Regions from separate parts of the Pseudomonas sp. 273 genome, predicted to be linked through region 2. Evidence: riboswitches for the same ligand, from Rfam matches in the RefSeq annotation. Region 2 holds a riboswitch; each other region holds the start of a gene.
The links. Region 2 has a riboswitch for cobalamin ahead of cobG (precorrin-3B synthase). Riboswitches for the same ligand answer to the same signal wherever they lie in the genome.
Positions count from the first base shown of each region.

Region 1: it holds a riboswitch for cobalamin, as region 2 does, so the genes downstream of both, PKO50_RS20670 (TonB-dependent receptor) here and cobG (precorrin-3B synthase) in region 2, are expected to answer to the same signal.
Region 3: it holds a riboswitch for cobalamin, as region 2 does, so the genes downstream of both, cobO (cob(I)yrinic acid a,c-diamide adenosyltransferase) here and cobG (precorrin-3B synthase) in region 2, are expected to answer to the same signal.
Region 4: it holds a riboswitch for cobalamin, as region 2 does, so the genes downstream of both, PKO50_RS01585 (TonB-dependent receptor) here and cobG (precorrin-3B synthase) in region 2, are expected to answer to the same signal.

Region 1 is NZ_CP116775.1:4,548,791-4,552,757, reverse strand. Features, by position in the region: gene PKO50_RS20680 (M48 family metallopeptidase) at 1-1,359, opposite strand, end outside; gene PKO50_RS20675 (LemA family protein) at 1,375-1,971, opposite strand; cobalamin riboswitch at 2,114-2,320, shown strand; gene PKO50_RS20670 (TonB-dependent receptor) at 2,467-3,967, shown strand, end outside.
Region 2 is NZ_CP116775.1:5,945,933-5,949,899, forward strand. Features, by position in the region: gene PKO50_RS27160 (cobalt-precorrin-6A reductase) at 1-6, opposite strand, end outside; gene cbiE (precorrin-6y C5,15-methyltransferase (decarboxylating) subunit CbiE) at 3-1,205, opposite strand; cobalamin riboswitch at 1,284-1,468, shown strand; gene cobG (precorrin-3B synthase) at 1,560-2,888, shown strand; gene PKO50_RS27175 (precorrin-8X methylmutase) at 2,881-3,507, shown strand; gene PKO50_RS27180 (precorrin-2 C(20)-methyltransferase) at 3,504-3,967, shown strand, end outside.
Region 3 is NZ_CP116775.1:5,125,297-5,129,263, forward strand. Features, by position in the region: gene bluB (5,6-dimethylbenzimidazole synthase) at 1-249, opposite strand, end outside; gene PKO50_RS23315 (cobyrinate a,c-diamide synthase) at 246-1,541, opposite strand; gene cobO (cob(I)yrinic acid a,c-diamide adenosyltransferase) at 1,541-2,152, opposite strand; cobalamin riboswitch at 2,378-2,599, opposite strand; gene PKO50_RS23325 (FUSC family protein) at 2,622-3,967, opposite strand, start outside.
Region 4 is NZ_CP116775.1:334,309-338,275, forward strand. Features, by position in the region: gene PKO50_RS01585 (TonB-dependent receptor) at 149-2,014, opposite strand; cobalamin riboswitch at 2,099-2,299, opposite strand; gene eutS (ethanolamine utilization microcompartment protein EutS) at 2,611-2,946, shown strand; gene PKO50_RS01595 (EutP/PduV family microcompartment system protein) at 2,949-3,416, shown strand; gene eutQ (ethanolamine utilization acetate kinase EutQ) at 3,413-3,967, shown strand, end outside.

The DNA of each region.
Region 1 (3,967 bases), 1.4 Mb from region 2:
CTGGAAGGCCACGCCCAGGTCCAGGCGCGGCTTGAGCAGTTGCAACTGCTGCTCGCGGGCAGTCGCCCCGGCATCCAGCAGCAGGCCGTAGACCAGGGCCTGGGCGCCATCGACGGCATGGGCCGCCGCCTGCAGGCCGTCGTCCAGCCGCTGCAGGGTATGCCGGGCTTCCTCCAGGTGCGTCCCGGCGGGTTCGCCGATGGCCTCGACCGATGCCAGCGCCGCGCCCGAGGGGTAGCCGCGCAGGGCGGCGTTCCAGGTCTCGCGGTCCACCAGCGGGACGTCCAGGCGTGGCTCCAGCTTCGGGTAGCGGCCGTCCCAGCCCGGCTCGATGCGGCGGATGCGCGCCTCCAGCGGCGGGTGGGTGGCCAGGCCGAACCAGTGGCTGGCCAGGCCGTCGCTGAAGTACAGGTGGCTGAATTCGGCGCGGTGCAGGGCGCCGAGCAGCGAGCCGTAGCCGCCGACCTTCTTCAGCGCTCCGGCGATGCTGGCCGGGTTGCGGGTGAACTGCACGGCGGAGGCGTCGGCCAGGTACTCGCGCTGGCGGTTCACCGCGGCCTTGATCAGGCTGCCGAAGAAGGTGCCGAGCGAACCCAGCACCCACAGGCAGAGGCCGGCGACGAAGGCCAGCGCGATGAAGCCCAGGGCCGAGCCGGAGCCGGCGTCGTTGCCGGCGTTGCTGCGCTGCACGCGGATGCGCGCGACGTCGTCGGCCGTGTGGCTGTCCCACAGGCCGCGGACCATGGTCTCGCCGATCAGGCCCAGCAGCAGGATGCCGTGCAGCAGCGCCACCAGGCGGGTGTTCAGGCGCATGTCGCCGTGGTGGATGTGGCTGAACTCGTGGGCGATCACCCCCTGCAGCTCGTCGCGGCTGAGCAGGCCGATGGTCCCGCGGGTGACGCCGATGACCGCATCGCGCGGCGTCAGGCCGGCGGCGAAGGCGTTGATGCCGCTATCCTCCAGCAGGTACACCGGTGGCACCGGGGCGCCCGAGGCGATGGCCATTTCCTCGACCACGTTGAGCACCCGGCGCTCGTCGGCGTCGCGGGCGTCCAGGTTGATCAGCCGGCCGCCCAGGCGCTCGGCCACGATGCGGCCGCCCAGGCGCAGCTGGCGGTGCTTGTACCAGGCGCCGAGCACCACCACGCCGACCACCACCAGGGCCACCCACAGGTAGAGCTCGAGGTCGGGCAGGCGCTGCGGCGAGGTCCAGTGGCTGGCGGGCTCGCCGATATGGCGCCAGAGCCAGCCCAGGACCAGGCTGGTGAGCGTCACCAGGCAGGTCACCGCCATGGCCAGGAGCAGGATCAGCCGCCCGGTCTGGCGGCGGGCGCGGTCCTGGTGCTGGAAGAAGTTCATAGGGCCGGCCAGCGCTTAGAAGCTGACCTTGGGCGCATCCTGGATCTGCTGGCTGTCGGCGAACTCCAGCGAGGCGGCGTCGGCCTTGTGGCCGAAGTTGGCGGCCAGCAGCACGGCGGGGAACGACTGGCGGTAGGCGTTGTACTCCATCACCGCGTCGTTGTACGCCTGGCGGGCGAAGGCCACTTTGTTCTCGGTGCTCGACAGCTCCTCGGTGAGCTGCTGCATGTTCTGCGAGGCCTTCAGGTCCGGGTAGGCTTCCAGGGTCACGTTGAGCCGCCCCAGCGCGCCGCCCAGGGCGCCCTCGGCGTTGGCCAGCTGGGCCAGTGCCGCGGGGGCGCCGGGCTGGCTGGCGGCGGCCTTGAGCCCGGCCACCGCGGCGTTGCGCGCGGCGATCACCGCTTCCAGGGTTTCCCGCTCGTGCTTGAGGTAGGCCTTGGCAGTTTCCACCAGGTTGGGGATCAGGTCGTAGCGCCGCTTGAGCTGCACCTCGATCTGCGCGAAGGCGTTCCGGTAGCGGGCGCGCAGGTTCACCAGGCGGTTGTAGATGGCGATGGCGCCGAAGAACAGCACGGCGAGGACGAGCAGTAGCACCAGGGAAGAAACCGACATGGGCAGTCCTTTTCGAGCGTCGGGAAGGTCCGCCGATGATAGCGGAAAGCTTCCACGACGGCAGGGAGGCCATCACAGGCTGCGCCCCGGCGCGGAAGCATGCTGTAAAGGGCCGCCCTTGACGCTCCGCCGCCCAGGTGGTCAGATGCCCGCCGTTCCAGGTGCCTCGTGCCGCCGTGCGCGAGGTGAAACGGGAAGCCGGTGCGTCGCCCTTGGCGGCAAGTCCGGCGCTGCCCCCGCAACGGTAAGCGAGCGGGGCATCCACGAGGCCACTGTGCTCCGGCATGGGAAGGCGGATGCTCCACGATCCTCGCGAGCCCGGAGACCGGCCTGGAGCGTTGTTGGCAAACCCGCGGTGGGCGGGCGTGAGCCGGATTCCGGTCGCGCCCGCGCCGGAACTCGCTGCGCCGCCTGCGAAATTCCCATTTCGAGGCGATCACCTTGCATTTCCCCTTCCCTGAATCCGTACCCCGGCGCGCCCTGTGGCTGGCCGGCCTGTGCCTGAGCCCCTGCCTGCATGCCGCGCCCCTGGGGCTGCAGGACGAAATCGTCAGCGCCCCTTCGGTGGAGTCCACCACCGTCGCCGAGATGGCCCGCTACGGCAGCAGGCTCGAAGTCATCGAGCGCGAACGGATCGAGCGCGCCGGCCCCAGCGCCGACGTCACCCGCGTGCTGCAGATGTACGTGCCGGGGCTATTCGTGGCGCCGAAGAACGGCCCCTTCGACTACGGCACCTACTCGCTGCTGGGCGGGCGCAACGACGACACCCTGATCCTGCTGGACGGCGTGCGCCTGAACAACCGCCTGTACGGCGGCCTCTACCTGGACACCCTGCCGACCGCCGCGGTGGAGCGCATCGAGGTGCTCAAGGGCGGCCAGGGCCTGCTGTTCGGCACCCAGGCGGTGTCCGGGGTGATCAACATCGTCACCCGCAGCGCGCGCAGTCGCGAGGCCTCCGGCGAGGCCAACCTGGGCCTGGACAGCTTCCGCGGGCGCAGCGGCGACGCACGCGTGGAGAAGGTGCTGGAGAACGGCCTGGGCGACCTCGGCCTGCTGGCCTACGTCAGCCACAACCGCTCCGACGGCTACAAGCCGTTCCGCGAGCAGGACATGACCGCCACCGTCAGCGACAAGCGCCGCTCCTACGACGTCAACGTGTTCGGCGCCAAGGCCATCCAGGCCTTCGGCGGCGATTCGCGCCTGGAGCTGTTCTACCAGTACGCCGACGCCGACCTGGACTACGCCCGCCCGGCCGACAACCGCCACACCACCAACGACCGCATCCAGCAGATCGCCACCGCCACCTTCGAGCAGCACCTGGGCGAGGACTTCAGCTGGTTCGCCAAGGCCCACCTGAACGACTGGGACACAAGCTACACGCGCATCTACAACCTCGCCGGCGGCGGCACCCGGGTGCTCAACCACAACGACTACTGGGGCTTCACCGACTGGGGTGCGCAGCTGGAGGGCAAGGCGCGCCTGGCCGGCGGCCACGAACTGGTCTTCGGCAGCGACAACCAGTGGTACAAGGGCCAGGACGATGTCCTCATCATCGACAACGACAAGGCCGAGTCCCACGCCCTGTACGCGCAACTGCGCCCGCAGGTGGACCTGCTGCCGAACTGGCACCCCAGCCTGGGCGTGCGCCGCGAGGAAATGAGCGGCGGCGAGGGCGCCACCGTGTGGATGCTCACCTCGCTGTACGACCTGACCGACCAGCTCAAGCTGCGCGGCCAGCTGGGCACCGCCTTCAAGCTGCCCAACGCCGAGCAACTGTTCGTCAACGAGCCGGGCAGCGAGATCGGCAACCGCGACCTCAAGCCCGAGCGCAGCCGCAACGCCGAGCTGGGCCTGGACTACAGCGGCGCGCTGTTCGGCCAGCCGTGGAGTGGCAGCGTCACCGTCTTCCGCCGCGAGATCAGCGACCTCATCACCCTGGCCGGCGACCAGTGGGTGAACGGCGACGGCGAGATCGAGGTGCGCGGCATCGAGGCCA
Region 2 (3,967 bases):
GCTCACGGCTTGCGCACCGCCAGCAGGGTGATCGGCAGGGCGGCGCGCCAGGTGTCGAAGCCGCCCAGGGGCTGCGCCTGGGCCACCTGCAGGCGCACCAGCTCGCCGCCGTGGCGCTCGCGCCAGGCGACCAGGGCCGCCTCGCTCTGCAGGGTCACGGCATTGGCCAGCAGGCGCCCGCCGGGCTTGAGATTGTCCCAGCACAGCGCCAGCACGCCGGGCACGGTGACGCCGCCGCCGATGAAGATGGCGTCCGGCGCCTCCAGGCCTTCCAGGGCCTGCGGCGCGTGCCCGGCCACCAGTTGCAGGCCGGGCACGCCGAGGGCGTCGCGGTTGTGGGCGATGTGCCCGAGGCGACCCTCGTCGGCCTCGATGGCGATGGCCCGGCACGCGGGGTGAGCGCGCATCCACTCGATGCCGATGGAGCCGCAGCCGGCACCGACGTCCCAGAGCAGTTCGCCCGGCTCCGGGGCCAGGCGCGCGAGGGTCACGGCGCGCACGTCGCGCTTGGTCAACTGGCCGTCGTGGCGGTAGGCGTCGTCGGCCAGGCCGGGGGTCAGCGGCAGGCGCCGGGCATCGGCGCCTGCCACGCAATCGATGGCCAGCACGTTGAGCGCGGCGGCCTCCTCCAGCGACCAGTCGGCGGCCAGGCCGTCGATGCGCCGCTCGCGCTCGCCGCCCAGGTGCTCCAGCACGCTCAGCCGGCTCGGCGCGAAACCGCGTTCGCGCAACAGCGCGGCGACCGCCGCCGGGCTGCGCCCATCGGCGCTCAGCACCAGCAGCCGGCGCCCCGGGTGCAGGCGCAGGTTCAGCGCCGCCAGCGGCCGGCCCACCAGCGACAGCAACTCGACGTCCTGCAGTGCCCAGCCCAGCCGCGCCGCGGCCAGGCTCACCGAGGACGGCGCCGGCAGCACGCGCATTTCCGCCGCCGCCAGTTGCCGCGCCAGGCTCGCGCCCACGCCGAAGAACAGCGGGTCGCCGCTGGCCAGCACGCAGGTCGGGGTGCCGCGCCGCGCCAGCAGCGGCGCCATGTCGAAGGGGCTCGGCCAGCGCGTGCGCTGTGCGCCGATGCACGGCGGCAGCAGGTCCAGCTGGCGCTCGCCGCCGAACACCTCGCTGGCCGCCAGCAGGGCGCGGCGGGCGGTCTTGCCGAGGCCGGGGTAGCCGTCCTCGCCGATGCCGACGATGGTCAGCCAGGGCGTCATGGGAAGTCCTCGCAGGTTGCGACACCGCGCCGCCGGCGTTCCGACGGGCAGGGTTTTCAAGGGGTCGGGCAAAGCGGGCATAATACAGCCTTCGTCGGTGCCCATCAGGGCCGAAGAGGGAACGCGCAGGAGCCATCCAAGCGCGGCTGCCCCCGCAACTGTAAGCAGCGAGTCCACGCGTCATTGGCCACTGGGAGACCGGGAAGGCCGCGTCGGGCGACGACCTGCCAGCCAGGAGACCTGCCGACGGGACCAGTCGCGCGTGCAAGCATCGAGCGGGGTGTATCGATGTTGTAGGTCTTCCCATATGTGGGGCGATCCGCAAGGTCACCGCGACCCAGCCATGGTGACCCTGTGCCGAGCCAGCCGCCCGTCCCCCCTGTCGAAATCCGCCCGTCGCCCTGCCCGGGGCTGTTGCGCGTGGTCGCCTCCGGCGATGGCGGCATCTGCCGCATCAAGCTGCCCGGCGGGCGCCTCGACGCCACCGGTGCCAGGGCCATCGCCCGTGCCGCCGAGCGCCATGCCGACGGCGTGCTGGAGGCGACCAACCGCGCCAACCTGCAGATCCGCGGCGTGCACGAAGGCGCCGGCGCGGCGCTGTCCGCCGAGCTGCTGCAGGCCGGGCTGGGCCCGCGGGTCGCCGCCGCCGATGATGTGCGCAACCTGCTGCTGAGCCCCGCCGCCGGCCTCGACCCGGCCCAGGCCCTGGACGTCTCGCCGCTGGCCGCCACGCTGCTCGACCTGCTGCAGGACAACCCGCGCTTCCACGGCCTGTCGCCCAAGTTCGCCCTGCAGCTGGATGGCGGCGAGGGCCTGGCGATGCTGGAGCACCCCCACGACATCTGGCTGTCGGCCATGGACGCCGGGCGCTTCGCCTTCGGCCTGGCCGGCTGCCCGCCGCTGCGCGCGCAGGACAGACCCGCGCTCGCCGCCATCGCCAGCGAACAGGTGCCGGCCCTGGTCGAGGCGCTGCTGAACCTGTTCCTCGACCTGGCCGGCGAAGGCGTCTCGCGCATGCGCCAGTTGCTGACAAGCCTTCCCGCCGAGGACCTGCTGGCGCGCCTCGACCTGCCGCTGCAACAGGACGTGGCCGACTGGCGTCGCCCCGCCGTCGCGCCCTTCGCCCATCTGGGTATCCGCCCGCAGCGCCAGAGCGGCCTGTGCAGCGTCGGCGCCGGCTTCGTCCTCGGCCGCCTGCACGCCGGGCTGCTGCGCGAACTGGCCGGCCTCGCCGAGTGCGAAGGCGACGGCGGCCTGCGCCTGACACCCTGGCAGGGCCTGCTGCTGCCCAACGTACCGGCTGCGCGGGCCAGCGCCGTGCTCGCCGCACTCGACAGCCTGGGCCTGATCACCTCGGCCGAACAGCCGCTGTCCCGGCTGGTCGCCTGCAGCGGCTCCAGCGGCTGCGCCCGCGGCCTGGCCGACACCAAGGCCGACGCCCTGCGCCTGGCCGAACGCCTGGGCGCGCCGCTGCCGCCCAGCGTGCACCTGTGCGGCTGCCCGCGTTCCTGCGCCGCCGCCCACGTGGCGCCCCTGACCCTGCTGGCCGTCGCCGACGGCCGCTACGACCTCTACCGCCGCGCCCCCGGCCACGCCGGCTTCGGCCAGCCGCTGGCGCGCGACCTGTCCCTCGACGCCGCGGCCGACCGGCTGCGCGACCCCGGAGTCTTCCCCGATGCTTGACTACATCCGCGACGGCCAGGCGATCTACCGCCAGTCCTTCGCCACCATCCGCGCCGAGGCCGACCTCTCGGCCATCCCCGCCGACCTGGAGAAGCTCGCCGTGCGGGTGATCCACGCCTGCGGCATGGTCGACGTGGTGCAGGACCTGCGCTTCTCCGCCGGCGCCGGCAGCGCCGGCCGCGCGGCCCTGGCGGCCGGCGCGCCGATCCTCTGCGACGCGCGCATGGTCGCCGAGGGCATCACCCGCGCGCGCCTGCCGGCGCACAACGAAGTCATCTGCACCCTCAACGAGGCGGACGTCCCGGCCCTGGCCCGCGAGCTGGGCAACACCCGCTCGGCGGTGGCCCTGGAGCACTGGCGCCAGCACCTGGAAGGCAGCGTGGTGGTGATCGGCAACGCCCCCACCGCGCTGTTCTACCTGCTGGAAATGCTCGACGCCGGCGCGCCGAAACCGGCGCTGATCCTCGGCTTCCCGGTGGGCTTCGTCGGCGCCGCCGAATCCAAGGAGCTGCTGGCCGCCGACAGCCGCGGCGTGCCCTACGTGATCGTCCGCGGCCGCCGCGGCGGCAGCGCCATGGCCGCCGCCGCGGTGAACGCCCTGGCCACGGAGGTGGAATGATGGGCGGCCGCCTGCTCGGCCTGGGCGTCGGCCCCGGCGACCCCGAGCTGATCACCCTCAAGGCCCTGCGCCTGCTGCAGTCGGCCCCCGTGGTCGCCTATTTCGTGGCCAAGGCCAAGCACCACGCGGGCCAGGGCGGCAACGCCTTCGGCATCATCGAGCAGCACCTGGGGCAGGCCCAGGTGCGCCTGCCGCTGGTGTACCCGGTGACCACCGAGAGGCTGGAGCCGCCGCTGACCTACGAGACCGTCATCAGCGACTTCTACGACACCGCCGCCGAGCAGGTGGCCCGGCACCTGGACGCCGGCCGCGACGTCGCGGTGATCTGCGAGGGCGACCCCTTCTTCTACGGCTCCTACATGTACCTGCACGACCGCCTGGCCGAACGCTACCCGAGCGAAGTGGTGCCCGGCGTGTGCTCCATGCTGGGCAGCGCGGCGGTGCTCGGCGTGCCGCTGGT
Region 3 (3,967 bases), 820 kb from region 2:
CTCGGCGGTCTTCACCCGCTCTTCCTCCACCAGGCCGTGGATGGCCTCGCGCAGCTCGGGGCGGGTGATGCGGATGAAGCGCCAGGGCTGCATCAGCCCGACGCTGGGGGCCTGGTGCGCTGCTTCCAGCAGGCGCGCCAGCAGCTCCGGGGCCACCTCGCCGCCGCTGAAGTGGCGCATGTCGCGGCGTTCGGCGATGGCGCGGTAGATGGCCGCGCGCTCCTCGGGGCTGTAGGCGTGCTCGGTCATGGGCGGAAGATCGCGGTGGCGGCCATCGGGTTCGACGGCAGGTAGAAGTGGATGTAGGACGCGGTCAGGCGGCCCAGGCGGAACACCGCCTCGGCCACCGGCTTGGCGTTCGGGCAGCTGCCGCGCAGGGCCGGCTCCAGGCCGGTGTCCAGCAGCGAGTGGTGGAAGGTGTGGCCGCGCAACGGGCCCTCGGGCAGCTCGACCTCCTGCAGGGCCAGGGCGGCCAGGCGCTTCTGCAGGGTGGCGCGGCCGGGCAGCAGGCCGAGCAGTTGGCCGCATAGGCCATTGGCGTCGGTCAGGCCGTCGAGCAGGTAGAGCATGCCGCCGCACTCGGCCAGCAGCGGCTTGCCGGCGGCGTGATGGGCGCGGATGGCAGCGGCCATGGCGCGGTTGTTCTCCAGTTGTGCCAGGTGCAACTCGGGGTAGCCGCCGGGCAGGTAGAGGCTATCCACCTCCGGCAGGCATTCGTCGCTGAGCGGGGAGAAGAAGCACAGCTCGGCGCCCAGTTCGCGCAGCAGGTCGAGGTTGGCCTGGTAGAGGAAGGCAAAGGCGGAATCGCGCGCCACGCCGATGCGCACGCCGGCCAGGGACGGCGGCACCTCGCGCGCGGCCGGCGCCGCGAAGCTCACCGGCGGCGGCAGGTCCACCGCGCTGCTGGCGGCCAGGGCATCGGCGGCGGCGTCCAGGCGCGCATCCAGGTCGGCCAGCTCCTCGGCCTGCACCAGGCCCAGGTGGCGGCTGGGCAGCTCCAGCTCGGCGCTGCGCGGCAGCGCGCCGTACCAGCGGATCCACTCCGGCAGGCTGTCGCGCAGCAGGTCGCTGTGGCGCTGGCTGCCGACGCGGTTGCCGAGCACCCCGGAGAACGGCAGGCCCGGCTGGTAGGTGGCCAGGCCCACGGCCAGGGCGCCGAAGGTCTGCGCCATGGCCTGGCCGTTGATCACGCCCAGCACCGGGACGTTGAAGGTGCGCGCCAGGTCGGCGGCCGAGGGCGTGCCGTCGAACAGGCCCATCACCCCCTCGATGAGGATCAGGTCGGCCTCCCCGGCCGCCTCCCACAGCAGGCGCCGGCTCTGCGCCTCGCCGACCATCCACAGGTCGAGCTGGTGCACGGGCGCGCCGCTGGCACGGGCGAGGATCATCGGGTCGAGGAAGTCCGGGCCGACCTTGAACACCCGCACCCTGCGCCCCTGGCGCGCGTGCAGGCGGGCCAGGGCGGCGGTGACGGTGGTCTTGCCCTGCCCCGAGGCGGGAGCTGCGATCAGCAGCGCCGGGCACTGGCGCGCTTGCGGCATCAGAACTCCACCCCTTTCTGCGCCTTGATGCCGGCCTTGAAGGCATGCTTGACCAGGCCCATCTCGGTGACGGTGTCGGCGGCCTCGATCATCCCCGGCTGCGCGGCGCGGCCGGTGACCACCACGTGCTGGTGCGCCGGGCGCGCGGCGATGTCGGCGAGCACCGCGTCCAGTTCCAGGTAGCCGTGCTTGAGGGCGATGTTCAGCTCGTCCAGCACCACCAGGCCGATGGCCGGGTCGGCCAGCAGTTCGCGGGCGATGCCCCAGGCCTGCTGCGCCTTGTCGATGTCGCGCTGGCGGTCCTGGGTCTCCCAGGTGAAGCCCTCGCCCATCACGTGGTAGCGCACTTCCTCGGGGAAGCGCCGGAAGAAGGCTTCCTCGCCGGTGCTGGCGGCGCCCTTGATGAACTGCACCACGCCGGCCCGCATGCCGTGGCCGAGGGCGCGGGCGAGCATGCCGAAGGCCGAGCTGCTCTTGCCCTTGCCGTTGCCGGTGAGCACCAGCAGCACGCCGCGTTCGTCCCGGGCCTGGGCGATCTTCTCGTCGACCACTTCCTTCTTGCGCTGCATGCGCGCGCGGTGGCGCTCGTCCTTTTCCGGGGTCTCGCTCATCGTTCTGTCTCCTGGCCGCGGACGGCCGTGCTCGCGGCGCCGGGGCACCGTGGCTGATGGGGCATGCGGGAGTGACGAAGGAACGCAGCCGGGCGGCGCGGGGCCGGGGCTGGAGGGGAATTGCTCATCTGCCTGATCGCTCCACCGCTCTCACCCGCGCGGCTAAAAACCGGGATGACGCGGGGCGATCGGAGCGCGGCCTGGGCAGCGCCCGACGGCTTCCGGCGCGTCGTCGTCGCTACGGGCCGGTCTCCGGGCTCGCGAGTGGAGGTCCTGGGACTTCCCCGGCCGCGCCTTCCCATGCCGTTGGCACAGTGGCTGTTGCGACCGCGTGACTCGCCTACCGTTGCGGGGGCAGCGCCGGAATGACCGAAAAGGCTCGGTTCCACCGGCTTCCCTGTTTCACCTTCAGCCATGACTGAAGGCACCTGTAGCAGGCGCGCAGCTTAGAGGCTGGTGGGGTGGCCGGTCAATCGGCGGCGGCGATGGGTCGCGCCGCCGGCGCCGGCGTCGCGGCCGGGTCCTGGCGGCACCAGCGCAGCCAGATGAACTGCAGCTGGACCAGGGTGGCGCGGGCCAGTTCGCGGTCCTCGGCCGGCAGCCGGTGGTCGCCCTCCAGGGCCTGGAACAGCGCCACGCTGGCCGCATCCAGGGCCTGCTCGCGGCCGGCGCGCGGGCCACCGGCGAGCAGCAGGTCGTGCAGGCGCAGCAGGTAGGCGTCGCGGGCCCGCCGTACGGGGCCGCGGGCCGCGGCCAGGCGCGCGCGGAGGAACAGCAGCTCGTCGCCCAGGTCCAGCGCCAGCAGGCCGCCGCGCCAGCGCGCACGGCGTTCGGCCGGCAGGTTCCTGTAGAACTGCGCCAGGCGCAGCAGGCGGTCGGCGCTGCGGCCGTCGAACCACACCTCCGCCACCGGCAGCGGGCCGCGGGTGAGCCGCGCCAGGTCGACGAGGATGGCCGCCAGCACGCGGCGGTAGTGGCGCTGCCCCGGCGCCAGGCGCACCAGGTTGAACACCAGCACGGCGAAGGCCACGCCGACCACCGTGGCCAGCGCCGAGTTGAGGAAGTGGCCGAGGTCGTAGCTCATCGCGTTGCTCGGCCCGATGTTCTTCACATAGAAGATGCAGAAGGACGAGGCGATGGCGGCGATGGCGGGCCGCGTCATGCACAGCGCGGCGATGAACAGCGGCACGCCCAGCACCAGGGCCAGCGCCGGGAAGCCGTCGCACAGCGGCAGTATCACCAGGCCCGCGATGCCGGCGAAGGGCACCGACAGGACGATGCCGCGCAGGAAGTTGAGGCCGGCGCCAGCCGGGTTGTCGCGGCTGGCGAACAGGCTCAGCACCACGCCGGTGATGGACACCGCGCCCAGGCCGCTGGGCCAGGCCGTGGCCAGCCAGAAGGCCGACACGCAGAGGAATGCCAGGGCACTGCGCAGGCCGTAGAGCAGCCCGCGCTCGATGTCACGGTGCCAGACGATCACCCCCGGCGCGTTGCGCGGCGCCTCGCCGTAGACCAGCGCCTGCATGCTGCGCCGGGCCTGCCCGGCCATCGCCAGGGTGCGCACCAGGCATTCCAGGCACAGGCGCTGCTGGGCGCTCTCGTGGGCCCGCGCGGCCTCGCCCAGGCGCTCGCGGCAGTCCTCGAAGGCGCGGTACCCGGCCTGCTCCAGCAGGTCCATGACCTCGCGCCGCCAGGGCTCCAGCGCGGTGGCGGGCGCCTGGTCCAGCAGCCGCCACTCCCGCGCCACCTTGCGCGCCGCGCGCAGCAGGCCCAGCAGGTCGGCGTTCAGCACCCGCAGCGCCTGGGCCCGGCGGC
Region 4 (3,967 bases), 1.9 Mb from region 2:
AGGTTGGCCTGGGCGCCGTCCGCCCTGCCTGCGGAATCGCGGATGAATCCGCTCCTACGGGTGAGAATGCCATGCCTCACGGCAACCTGTAGGAGCGGGCCCTGCCCGCGAAATCGCGCGCAGGGCGCGCTCCTGCATGGGCCGATACCTACAACTCCGGCGTCCAGGTCAACGCCAGCAGCGCGGTGCGCCCGGCTTCCTTGTAGTGGAAGGTCTCGCTGGGGAAGCCCATGGGGTCGGTCGGGCGCTGGTAGCTGGCGCGGGCGTAGTCCTGGTCCAGCAGGTTCTGCAGCTTCAGGTCCCAGCGCAGCGTTTCACTGAACTGCCAGCTGCCGCGCATGTCGAGCACGCCGTAGCCGCCCAGGCGGTCCTGGTTGGTCGCGTCGGCGTAGCTGTTGCTCAGCGCGCGCCAGGTGCCGCCGACGCCGAAGGCGCCGAACTGGCGGTCCAGGTCCAGGCTCAGGGTGCGCCGGGCGCGGCGCGGCAGGGTGTGGCCGGTGTCGCGGTCGCGCGGGTCGATGATGCTCAGGCCGAGGTTGGCCTGCCAGCCGAGGACCTCGCGGGCCAGGCTGGCCTCGAAGCCGTCGATGCGCGCCTTGGCGATGTTCTGCGGCTGGTTGCTGGCGCTGTCCCAGGCGATCAGGTCGTCCACTTCCGTGCGGTACAGCGCGGCCTCAAGATGCGTGCCGGCGAAGTCGCCGCGCCATTGCAGCTCGTAGGTCTTCGAGGTCTCGGCCGCAAGGTCCGGGTTGCTGGCGCCGGGGTAGTAGAGGTCGCTGAAGGTCGGCGCGCGGAAGCCCTCGCCGTAGCTGGCGATCCAGCTCTGGCTATCGCCCACCGGCAGGGTGAAGGCGGCGTTCCAGCTGTTCTGCGAACCGTAGCGCTCATTGTCGTCGTGGCGCAGGCCCAGCTCGGTGGAGAAGGCCTCGCCCTTGAAACTGTGCTGGGCGAAGAAGGCGTGGTTGGTGCGGCTGTCCTCGGCGAAGGCGGTGCTGCCGTCGACCCGGTCCTCGTACCAGTCCGCGCCCAGGGCCAGCTGGTTGCGCGCATCCAACTGCAGGCGGTTGAACCAGCTGGCGGAATGCCGGGTGGTTTCCAGGGTGCCGTTGTTCCACACCTCGGCGGCGCCCACGGCCTTGTTGCGGTCGAAGCTGCGGCCCAGTTCCAGGCGGCTGTTCCACATCGAGGTCAGCTGGCCTTCGAGGTAGCCGCTGTAGCTGCTGACGCGGAATTCGTCGTGGGGCTCGGCGGGGGCGTAGCTGTAGGCGTCGTCGTATTCGCTGTCGCCGCGCTGGTCGTTGAGGCTGAAGCCGGCCTTCCAGTCCTCGTTCAGGCGGTGGTCCAGGTTCAGGTGCACGGCCTTGTTGCGCTGGCCGTCGTGGTCGCTGTCGGCGCCGACGTTGTCGCGGGTGTAGTCGTAGCCGCGGCTCTCGTCGAGGCTGGCGCCCAGGTCGAAGCGGGTGCGCTCGTCGCCGCCGGCGAGCGAGGCGCTGCGCTGGAAGGTGCCGTTGCTGCCGGCGGCCAGGCGCACCTGCGGGTGCAGGCCGGCTTCGCCGCGGCGGGTGAAGATCTGGATCACCCCGCCGATGGCGTCGGCGCCGTACAGCGCCGAGCGCGGGCCGCGGGTCACTTCCACGCGCTCGATGTTGTCGACGTTCAGGTAGTCCAGGCGGGCGATGCCGCTGCTCGCCGAGGCGATGCGCTGGCCGTCCACCAGCACCAGGGTCTGGCCGGGGTTGGTGCCGCGCAGGAAGTAGCTGGTCAGGCCGCCGGCGTTGCTCAGCTGCACGCCGGGCACCCGCTGCAGCAGCTCGGGGACGCTGCGTGCCTGCAGGCGCTCGATGTCGTCGCGGGTGAAGACGGTGTTGGCCGAGGTAGCCTGGCCGCGGGGTTCGGCCTGGCGCGCCGAGGTGATGACCATCGACGGCAGCTGGTAGGCCTGTTCGGCATCGTCGGTGGCGAAGGCCGCCGCGGGCAGCACGGCGGCGGCCAGGGCGAGACGGGAAAGTTTCATCGATGGGTTCCTCAAAAGTGGACTTTCGAGGAGGGCTGGGCAAGGGCGGGAGGGGCCGCGCTTGACGGTGCGGCCCTCCGCAACACCTGTCGTGCGTGTCGAGGGCGGTCTCCGGGCTGCCGACTCGCACGCTCCCGGCCTTCCCATGCGTGGCGCACAGTGGCGGATTGGAGCGCGGCAGGCGCGGGCCTGCGGTCGGTTACCGTTGCGGGGGCAGCGCAGGTCTTTCACCTGCTTCCCGTTACCTCGAACGAAAACGTGCGCACCTTACGAACAACGCCCCGGCCGGGCAAGTCGGGCCGATGCGGAACCTGTCTGTCAGATGCCCCTTTCCCCTACTCCCCGCCACCGCCATAGCTGCGCCCAGCCTGTGCCCGGACGCCTCCCGCCGGCTGCGACAAAGTCACTCAGCACGGCGTCGGCCGCGGGTCGCAGGCCTCGGCGGGAAACCGTCGATGCGGCGTCCTGCGGGCGTTCCAGCGGTTTCTCGTAGGAGTTTTCCGGTCTTGCGGGGCGGCGGAAAACTTTGCCGGATTTTGATAGGGCCGCCGTCCTGGCACTTGTTAGCTTCCTAAGCAGTTAGAGGAGCAGAGCACGTGTCCAAAGAGCGCATCATCCAGGAATTCGTCCCAGGCAAGCAGGTGACCCTGGCGCACCTGATCGCGCACCCCCAGGAGGAGCTGGCGAGCAAGATCGGCGTGCCCGGGGCCGAGGCCATCGGCATCATGACCCTGACCCCGGGCGAGACCGCGATGATCGCCGGCGACTTCGCCACCAAGGCGGCGAACGTGAACATCGGTTTCCTCGACCGCTTCAGCGGCGCCCTGGTGCTGCACGGCAGCGTCGGCGCGGTGGAGGAGGCGCTGGCGCAGACCTGCGCCGCCCTCGGCCGGCTGCTCGACTACAGCGTCTGCCCGGTGACCAGGAGCTGATGATGAGCGCGCAGCGGTATGCCCTGGTCGGCGGCGTCGGCGCCGGCAAGACCACCCTGTTCAACGCCCTGTGCGGCAACCCCGCGGCGGCGCGCAAGACCCAGGCGCTGGAATACGACCCCAGCGGCGCGCTGGATACCCCCGGCGAGTTCGTCAGCCACCCGCGCCTGTACCGCGCGCTGATCACCAGCACCGACGACGTCGACACCCTGGTCTACGTGCACCCCGCCGACTCGCTGGAATGCCGGCTGCCGCCCGGGCTGCTCGACATCCACGCCGGCAAGCGGCTGATCGGGGTGATCAGCAAGTGCGACCTGCCCGGCGTCGACCTGCCCGCCATCGAGCGCCTGCTGCGCAGCCACGGCATCGACGGCGAGATCGTCCGCACCGCCAGCGACGACCCCGCCAGCATCGAGCGCCTGCGCGCGCTGCTGAACGCACGGAATCCGATCGAGGACCTGTTGAGATGAAGAAGCTGATTACCGCCAACGACATCCGTGAAGCCATCGCCGCCGGGCAGAGTTCCCTGGCCGTGGAACTGCCGCGCTGCATCGTCACGCCGGAGGCGCGCACGGTGGCCGAGCAGGTGGGCCTGGCGCTGGTCGAGCGGGTGGCCGGCAGCCCGGAGGCACAGGAAGCGCAAGCGGCCGCGGCCGGGCCCAGCGAGGACGAGCTGGCGCGGATCCGTGCCGAGGTGCTGGCGCGGCTGCCCGCCGAGGTGGACGCGCAACTGGTCGACCAACTGGTGCGCAAGGCCGCGCAGCAGGGCGGCGCCAGAGTGGCCCGGGCAGCCTTCGAGGCGCGCACCGGCGCCGGCGGGATCAAGCTGGTGAAGGGCGACAGCGTGCGCTTCGGCCGCCTCGACGGGGTGCCGGGCGACTGCCAGATCGGCATCACCGACGTGGTCGGCGCCGAGGACGGCAGCAGCATGGGCGCCGGCTTCATGCAGTGGGAGAACGCCTTCTTCCCCTGGACGCTGAACTACGACGAAGTGGACCTGGTGCTGGAGGGCGAGCTGCAC